Linked DNA regions of Bernardetia sp. MNP-M8. The protein of the gene in region 1 interacts with the protein of each later gene in a pairwise test. Links are inferred from orthologs where the notes say so. Each region holds a gene or a part of one and is shown in the gene's direction. Other genes may lie near its edges. The genes, in order: rlmB, tsaE and V9L04_RS10245.

The links.
Region 2: the proteins of rlmB (region 1) and tsaE interact in binary tests that used the Escherichia coli proteins (3 or more experiments, as listed by UniProt). The link is inferred for Bernardetia sp. MNP-M8 from one-to-one orthologs.
Region 3: the proteins of rlmB (region 1) and V9L04_RS10245 interact in binary tests that used the Escherichia coli proteins (3 or more experiments, as listed by UniProt). The link is inferred for Bernardetia sp. MNP-M8 from one-to-one orthologs.

Annotation. Positions count from the first base shown.
Region 1 is NZ_CP147012.1:4,436,251-4,439,180, forward strand. The notes cover bases 1-2,766. They hold rlmB (23S rRNA (guanosine(2251)-2'-O)-methyltransferase RlmB), read left to right. Parts: upstream 1-839; coding sequence 840-1,694; downstream 1,695-2,766. Other genes in these bases: gcvT (glycine cleavage system aminomethyltransferase GcvT), read right to left, coding at 1-627; V9L04_RS17945 (FAD-dependent oxidoreductase), read left to right, coding at 1,803-2,766. Also shown: more of V9L04_RS17945, read left to right, coding at 2,767-2,930. UniProt on the Escherichia coli protein: Specifically methylates the ribose of guanosine 2251 in 23S rRNA.
Region 2 is NZ_CP147012.1:1,306,098-1,309,112, reverse strand. Bases 106-2,956 are described here. They hold tsaE (tRNA (adenosine(37)-N6)-threonylcarbamoyltransferase complex ATPase subunit type 1 TsaE), read left to right. Parts: upstream 106-1,212; coding sequence 1,213-1,701; downstream 1,702-2,956. Other genes in these bases: V9L04_RS05470 (alanine dehydrogenase), read left to right, coding at 1,698-2,930; V9L04_RS05480 (PKD domain-containing protein), read right to left, coding at 106-963. Also shown: more of V9L04_RS05480, read right to left, coding at 1-105. UniProt on the Escherichia coli protein: Required for the formation of a threonylcarbamoyl group on adenosine at position 37 (t(6)A37) in tRNAs that read codons beginning with adenine.
Region 3 is NZ_CP147012.1:2,471,447-2,474,539, reverse strand. Bases 145-3,073 are described here. They hold V9L04_RS10245 (NAD(P)H-hydrate dehydratase), read left to right. Parts: upstream 145-765; coding sequence 766-2,382; downstream 2,383-3,073. Other genes in these bases: V9L04_RS10240 (GNAT family N-acetyltransferase), read left to right, coding at 2,472-3,073; V9L04_RS10250 (GyrI-like domain-containing protein), read right to left, coding at 166-648; V9L04_RS10255 (hypothetical protein), read left to right, coding at 145-156. Also shown: more of V9L04_RS10255, read left to right, coding at 1-144; more of V9L04_RS10240, read left to right, coding at 3,074-3,093. UniProt on the Escherichia coli protein: Bifunctional enzyme that catalyzes the epimerization of the S- and R-forms of NAD(P)HX and the dehydration of the S-form of NAD(P)HX at the expense of ADP, which is converted to AMP.

The DNA of each region.
Region 1 (2,930 bases):
ATTTACATAAATTTCAAAACCACCTGCACCTGTATAGCCTGTATTCGAAATAATTACATTAGGAACACCTGCAAACGTATCTTTTACGAAATGATAATAGGGGATTTCTTTTAAGTTGGCTTTTGTAAGAGGTTGAAGCGCATCAATAGCCACTGTACCCTGAACAGCAAAAAGACTAATGTTATCTGAAATATTTGTCATTTCTACACTTTCAGGCTTGTGTTTCATAAGCCAGTTCCAATCTTTTTCGATATTAGATGCATTGACAACCAAAAAATAATCATTTTCTGCCATCTTATAAACTAATAAATCATCTACAATTCCACCTTTATCATTTGGAAAACAAGAATACTGAACTCTTCCATCATAAAGTGTAGCCACATCATTTGAAGTTACATATTGTAAAAAAGCCTCAGCTTCTTCACCTTTTACAGAAAACTCGCCCATATGCGAAACATCAAACATACCTACTTTTTCACGAACAGCATGGTGTTCAGTAGTTTGAGAAGCATACCAAACAGGCATTTCATAACCAGCAAAAGGAATCAGTTTTGCACCTAAAGCTGTATGCACATCGTGCAAAGCAACACGTTTTAAGTCTGTTGAAATAGAAGAATCTTGAGCCATTTTAATTATATGTTTATTGTGTTAAAATCAAATGTCTATATATAAACACAAAAATAGGTATTTTTTTGGAATGGTTGATTTTGAAAATACGTTAATTTTGTAAGTCTTTGCTAGAATAAATTAGAATATAATCCTCAAATTAGGTAATCTTTGCTTTTATTCGTTTTTTTGCATTCCATTTAGACCAAAAGCAATTCCCAAAAAGTAAAACTATGCAAACTCCAAGCGACGATAACAACAGAAACGACGATTATAAAGATTCGAAAAGTAATTTTAAAGAAAAAAAAGACTATACTCATTCAAGACAGAATAGAAATCAAAGACAAACTACTTCTAATTTTATTTTTGGCTGGCATCCTGTTTTGGAGGCACTCAGAAGTGATAAAACTATCGATAAAATTTTAGTAGAAAAAGATTTTAAAAGTGAAGAAATGACAGAACTTATGCAGCTTGTAAGAAAGCAAAGCATTTATGTTCAGCGAGTTCCTGTTGAAAAGTTGAATAGAGTTACACGAAAAGCGCATCAAGGTGTAGTTGCTTTTGTTTCTGAAATTGATTTTGTTCCCTTAGAAAATATCGTTGCAGGAGCTTTTGAAGCTGGCAAAAATCCATTGATTTTGATTTTGGATAGAATAACAGATGTTAGAAATTTTGGTGCAATTGTTCGTTCGGCAGAATGTACAGGTGTAGATGGAATTGTAGTTCCGACACGCTTAACAGCTCAAATGGGTGCAGATGCAGTCAAAACTTCAGCAGGCGCACTTATGCACATGCCAATTTGTAGATATAGAAGTTTGGTAGGCGCAGTTAATTTTTTGAAAGAATCAGGTTTGAAAGTAGTTGCCTGTACTGAAAAAACAGACAAACAGATTTATGATTTGGAATTAGATATGCCTTTAGCCATTGTGATGGGTTCAGAAGAAGTAGGAATTTCGGAAGAAGTGCTAGAAGTAGTAGATGAAAGAGCTAGTCTTCCTATGGTGGGAAAAGTAGGTTCGCTCAATGTTTCGGTAGCAACAGGTGTAGCTTTATACGAGGTAGTTCGTCAAAAATCAATTACGAATTAAAAATTACGACCTAAAAAAGCAGCAAAGCTAATTTTCTAAAAAATAAAAATACAGTTACAGTAAATTAGTATTTTACTGGTAACTGTTTACTGATAACTGATAACTGACATGTGGAGTTTTTGGGAAAATAAATCATTTAAAAAGTACGACTATATTATTGTCGGTGCTGGCATCACAGGACTTTCGACGGCTACTAGTCTCATCGAAAAAAATCCAAAGGCTAAAATTGCTGTTTTGGAAAGAGGTTTTTTGCCTACTGGAGCAAGCACCAAAAATGCAGGTTTTGCTTGTTTTGGAAGTCTTTCAGAAATTGCTTCCGACCTAAAAACGATGAGCGAAACTGAGCTTACAGACCTTGTAACAAATCGTTTGCAAGGACTTGAAAAATTGCGTACTCGTTTAGGAGATAAAAAAATAGGTTATAAAAATTATGGAGGATATGAGCTTATTTTAGATAAACAAATTCCTTATATCAATGAGTTAGATAAAGTAAATCAGCTTTTACAGCCCATTTTTAACGGACAAAATGTATTCAAAACCAAAGACGGCTTAATAGAAGGCTTTGGCTTTAATGCTCGCCACGTCAGAAGGATTGTCTATAATCGCTTTGAGGGACAGATTCATACAGGCAAAATGATGAAGTCGCTTTTAAATTATGTCCAAAAGAGAGGCGTTACTGTTTTTACAGGCTGTGAAGTAACAGATTTTGAAGATGTACAAATAGAAGGAAAAGCAGGAAAAAACAATGTATCTGTAAAAATCAAAAATCCTTTACAAAATGAAGATGCAAATTTTCCAGACATCGAACTTACTGCCTCAAAAGTAGCCATTTGCACAAATGCTTTTTCTAAAAAACTCATTCCAGATTTGGATTTGCAAGCAGGACGAGGACAAGTTTTGGTAACCAAACCCTTAAAATATTTACGTTTTAAAGGTACTTTTCACTTAGATGAAGGTTTTTATTATTTCCGAAATTTTGGTAGAAGAATTATTTTAGGAGGAGGAAGAAATATGGATTTTGAAGGCGAAACAACCACAAAATTGGAAACTACAGAACTAATTCTTGAAGATTTAAAATCAAAACTAAGTGAGATTATTATTCCAAAACACAAATTTGAAATAGATACCACTTGGGCAGGAATTATGGCTTTTACAGAAAGTTCAAAAACAAAAATCCCACTCCTTCAAAATTACTCTAAAAATGTCGTTTTAGGAGTTCGTTTGGGTGGAATGGGA
Region 2 (3,015 bases), 3.1 Mb from region 1 along the record:
ATAAGAAGTTGCATTTGTACTTTCATTTATGAAAGTCACTTCTTCTCCTGCCTTTGGGTTTTCTGGTGTAAAGCTAAATGCTGCCACAGGAGCTGGTGTAGATGCTGTTACAGTAACTTTTTGGATGGTTTCATTTGTTCCTCCTTCTCCAGTAGCTACAAGTTTTACATTAATTTCTCCTGCTGTATCAAAAGTAAATTTAGGGTTTTCTTCTGTTGAGCTAAAACTTGTTCCTTCTGCTGACCACTGGTAAGAAGTTGCATTTGTACTTTCATTTGTAAAACTTACCTCTTGTCCTGTTTGTGGAGTAGTTGGAGAAAAACTAAAGGCTGCGACAGGTGGAGTTTGTGTGGCTTCACTTATCGTAATTTTCTTGATAGTTTCGTTTGTACCACCTTCTCCTGTGGCTACAAGTTTTACATTAATATCTCCTGCTGTATCAAAAGTAAATTTTGGATTTTCCTCTGTGGAACTAAAACTCGTTCCTTCTGCTGACCACTGATAAGAAGTTGCATTTGTACTCTCATTTGTAAAACTTACTTCTTGTCCTGTTTGTGGAGTAGTAGGAGAAAAGCTAAATGCTGCAATAGATGCTGGAGTAGTATTGTCTGCTGGTGCAACACTAACTTGCTTAATAATTTCTTTACTTCCTCCTTCTCCTGTGGCAACTAATTTTACATCAAAATCACCCACTTCTGTAAAAGTAAATGTCGGATTTTTGTCAGTAGAATTAAAATCTGTGCCTTCTGCTGACCAAACAAAAGTAGTTGCGTTTGTACTTGTATTGTTGAATGTAACAGCCTCATCTACTTTTGGACTAACAGGAGTAAATGAAAAATCGGGTGTGGGAACTTTTGGAGTTTCTTCTTCTTCGTCCTTTTTAGAACAGCCTACAATAAATGAGAGCAAAATAAAGGAAAAGAAAATTCCTTTTAATGTAAATAAAAAATGATGTGATTTCATAATTAAAATAATTTTGATTGATAAATTGGAAAAATTAAAAAGGTAAATAGTTTTTTATTTGTCAATAAAGTTAAGTAAAATACAAAAAAAATGCTATACGTATAAATGGGTATTTTTAAACTGTTAGAGACAATTAGTTTTAAATTGAATTAGAAATTTCATTGAGATTCTATCAAAAATTCTCAAATTCTGCGTATCTTCGATAAAAATTTAACTCTAACTTGTTTTTGTTCTACTTTTTCTTAAAAAATGACTAGCTCTTTATCTAATTCTTCTTCCCATTCTACACAATTTGAATGTAAATCTATTGCTGAACTACCACAAGTAGCTCAAAAGGTTATTGATTTAGCTAACAAACTAAACAAGCGTATTTGGATATTAGAAGGTGATTTAGGAGCTGGAAAAACTACTTTTACAAAAGCTGTTTGCAAAGAGTTAGGTGTAAAAGAAACTGTTAGTAGCCCTACTTTTGCACTCATAAATGAGTATGAAGGAAATTATGATAATCAAGAATCAAAAATCATCTATCACTGTGATTTTTATAGAATCAATAACCCTAATGAAGTTTTAGAGTTAGGAATAGAAGAATATTTTGAAAAAGCAGAAGAAAATGGAAATTATTGTTTTATAGAATGGGCTTCTAAAATAGAACCTTTTTTGCCAGAACACTATTTGCAAATAGATATAGAAGTAAATCAAACTACCAATTCACGGATTTTAACTGTGCGTAGCTTATGACTCAAGATGATGCCATCAAAAAATTAGTACAACAGTACGAATATTATCAACCTCAAGAAATGCTCGCCAAAGTACGTGAGCGTAATCAACAACTTACTATTGGAATCCCAAAGGAAACCAATCACGATGAGTTTAGGGTTGCTATGCGTCCAGAAGCCGTTCGCTTGTTGGTAGCAAACGGACATGAAGTAGTCATCGAAACAGGTGCAGGCGAAAAATGTAAATATACTGACCACGAATACAGCGACGCAGGAGCACAAATAAAATATTCTTCAAAAGAAGTTTTTCAATCTGAAATTGTTTTGAAAGTAGCACCTCCTACTTTAAAGGAATTGGAGGAAATGCAAAGCAAAAAAACGCTAATTTCTACTTTGCATCTAGCTAATGTAACCCCTGAATATTTGCACGCCATAAATCGTAAAAAAATTACAGCTATTGCTTACGAAATGCTTGAAGACAAAGAAGGTGGTTTGCCTGTTGTTCGTTCCATGAGTGAGATTGCAGGAAGTACAGTGATGCTCATTGCAGCCGAATATTTAAGTAGTGCCAATGAAGGGCAAGGAATTATTTTAGGGGGAATTACAGGTGTTGCTCCTACAAATGTAGTTGTTTTGGGTTCGGGAACAGTTGGAGAATATGCAGCCAGAACAGCCTTAGGACTTGGCGCAAGTGTAAAGGTTTTTGATAGTAGTGTCCCAATGCTTCGAAGAATAAAATATAATCTTTTGCAGCCCCATCTTTTTACTTCTATTTTTGATTTGGGAACTCTAAAAACAGCTTTAGAAGAAGCTGATGTAGTAGTGGGAGCAATTCGTCCAGAAAACGGAAGAACACCTTCTGTCGTTACAGAAGAAATGGTATCTCGCATGAAACCAAATTCTATAATTATTGATGTCAGTATTGATTATGGAGGTTGTATCGAAACTTCTGAAACAACTTCGCATCATAAGCCAATTTATAAAAAATATGATGTCATTCATTACTGTGTTCCAAATATTCCTTCTCGTGTAGCAAGAACGGCAACTAATGCACTAAGTAATATTTTTGCTCCTTTGCTGCTGCGTGCTGGAGAGCTAGGAAGTATCGAAGAAATGATTTATGCTGATATGGGTTTTGCAAAAGGTGTTTATAGTTATCAAGGAGGTTTGACAAACCAACACTTGAGTAAAAAATTCAATATGCGTTTTAAAGATATTAGTTTGATTGCAGCAGCACAGAAAGGAATGTGATTTTACAGTTATCAGTGAGCAGTAATCAGTTACCAGTTGAATGAGAGTGAGAGGTTATATTTTAGAAGTAAGTGAAGTTAAAGTT
Region 3 (3,093 bases), 2.0 Mb from region 1 along the record:
AAACACAATCAAAAAATTAACCTCATCAGTATTATTCTCATTCTTTTAGCTGTTGCCATGATTGTAATCGGGTTTATCTCAAAAATACTTCCTCCACCTCTTACTGGAATTGGTTTTTTAGTAATTGCTTGGGGTTTTCAGCTTTTTAAGAAATAATTTTCCAGATTATTTTAACTTTATTGGAATCCAAATTTCTTCTTCTGAGCTTTCATCTGTTGGATTATATTTTTCTCCCAAAATCTCAAAATGCTCTCTTTTATCTAATTGATAATCTGAGTTTGGTAACCATTTTTCAAAAATATATTGTGCCATTTTTGGAAAATCTTTGGGCAAACCTTTATATAAAAATACAGCGTATAGTCCACCTTCCAAAACTCTTTTTTCCATACCTTGGGGAATAACTTCAAAAGAATCTACTTCAATCATGGCACATTTTGTAAACTCTGTTTTTGGATTAAAATCTTTAAAATCTAATGATTCATTATAAATTTGAATGGAATATAAATCTGTTCCAATAGTATGTTTGATAGTTTTTTTCTGAGGCATAAAACTCTGCCATAACTCCATTGTCTTATTATTTGATAAAGACATTTTTAAAGAGTTACCAATTAGCTTTTTTGAAGGAAGGATTTTGATTTCTGGATTCATTTATTCTTTAAATTACGACTATTATTATTTTTTCTAATATCAAAAACTCAATTCGATAAATCAAGTTACTAATAAGTATCTAAAATTATTCCTCCATACAGCCAAATTAATCAAAAAATGAAAATTCTATTAGCCAATCAAATGGCTTTAGCCGACCAAGAAACCATCAAAAATGAGCCTATTTCTTCTTTAGATTTAATGGAAAAAGCATCACAGAAGGCTTTTTATTGGATTCAGAATTATTTTGCTCAAAATATTAATAGTGGTTTAATCAATACAGAATTTCATGTCTTTTGTGGAATTGGAAACAATGGTGGCGATGGACTTGTAATTGCTAGACTTCTCTCAAACTTTGCTTTCCAAATAAATGTGTATATAGTAGCTTTTTCAGATAAACGAAGTAAAGATTTTGAAGCTAATTTTGAAAGAATACAAGAAATTTCAAATATAAAGATTGTAGAAATAAAGACAGAAGAAGATTTAAAAAAATTGTCTATCTCTCAAAACAATCAAAACGAATGGATTATTGATGCAATTTTTGGATATGGATTAAATAGAGTTCCTGAAAAGATTGCAGCCAAAACGATTGAATTTATAAATCAAAATTCTAACAAAAATGTACTATCGATAGATATTCCTTCAGGACTTTTTGCTGATGAAAACCAAAGCAAGGAACAGCATTTTGATAAAAATCTGACCATAAAAGCGACCCATACACTCACTTTTCAAAGTCCAAAACTCTCTTTTTTCTTTGATGAATACAGTGAGTTTGTAGGAAATTTTGAAGTTTTGGATATTGGATTGGATAAGAATTTTATTGAGCAACTAGATTCTCAAAACTACTGGCTCACTACTCAAAAAATAAAACAAATCTACAAACCACGTACACGAACAGGACACAAAGGAAGTTTCGGACATGCGCTACTGATTGTGGGAAGTTTTGGAAAAATAGGAGCTGCACAGCTTTCAACAAAGGCTGCTCTTCGAAGTGGAATTGGTCTTTTGTCTATCCGAACGCCAAAATGTGGAATTGTCCCATTACAAAGTGCAGTTCCAGAAGCAATGATTTTGGTAGATGATTTTGAAGAACAAAAAAAGAAAAATAAGACATTTTTATCTACTTTTTCTGATGAGTTAATAGAAAAAATGAAAGATTATAAAACTATCGGAATCGGTTGTGGAATGGGTACAGAAGAAAAAACACAAAAATTATTTTTACAGATTCTGAAAACTATTGATTATCCAATCGTTATTGATGCTGATGCGCTGAATATTTTGGCTAAAAACAGAAATTATGAAAATGAGAATAAAGATTGGTTAGATTTTGTTCCCAAAAATTCAATCTTGACACCACACCCAAAAGAATTTGAACGTCTTTTTGGAAAAACACAAACACCCGAAGAAAGACACCGACTTTTAAGAAATTTAGCTAAAGAATATCAACTTTGTATTTTACTCAAAGGTTCTTTTTCAGCTTTAGCTTTGCCAAATGGAGATATTTATCACAGCTCTTTTGGCGATATTGGAATGGCAACAGGGGGAAGTGGCGATGTTCTGACAGGAATACTTACCTCCCTTTTGGCGCAAGGTTATAGTTCAGAAGAAAGTCTGTTGCTTGGTATTTTTTTACATGGAAAAGCTGGAGAATTGGCAGCCAAAAACAAATCTAGTGAATCCATGCTTCCTTCTGATTTGATTGAAGAATTAGGGAATGTTTTTAAGATGATTTTGTAACTGATTAGCGAGTGATTTATATGATAAAATGCAGGATAATACAACTGAAAACAATAATTACTAATTAATTTACTATTAAACATTTTTCTATGGAAATCAAAAATTTAAGTGAAATCAGTTTTGATAGTTTGATAGAATGCTTTTTGCTTTCTTTCGAAAATTATTTTGTCAAAATGCCTACTGACATAGCTTATTACAAACAGAGGTGGCAAACGGCAAAAGTAGATTATCGCCTTTCTTATGGAATGTTTGATAATGAAAAATTAGTTGGTTTTATCATTCATGCCATTGATGCAAGAAACTCAAAAAAAATTGCTTATAATACAGGAACAGGCGTAATTCCTTCTCACAGAAGACAAAAAATTATTCCTTCTATCTATGAATATGCTATTTCAGATTTGCTGCAACATGAAGTTGATAAATCGGTTTTAGAAGTAATTACAGAAAATGAAAAGGCTATAAAAGTCTATCAAAATGTGGGTTTTGAGATAACAAAACGCTACAAGTGCTTTGTAGGAGAAATAAACCTAGAAAATAGAGATACAACTAATTTTGAACTCAAAAAGATAAATTATTCTGATATAAACTGGTCAGAAATGTCTAATCAAGATGCTTATTCTTGGGACAATCATTTCAAGATTATAAAGAATGGAAATTATGAATATTATCAAGTTTGGAATCAAAACGGCTCAGGAAATAATCTAGAATCTT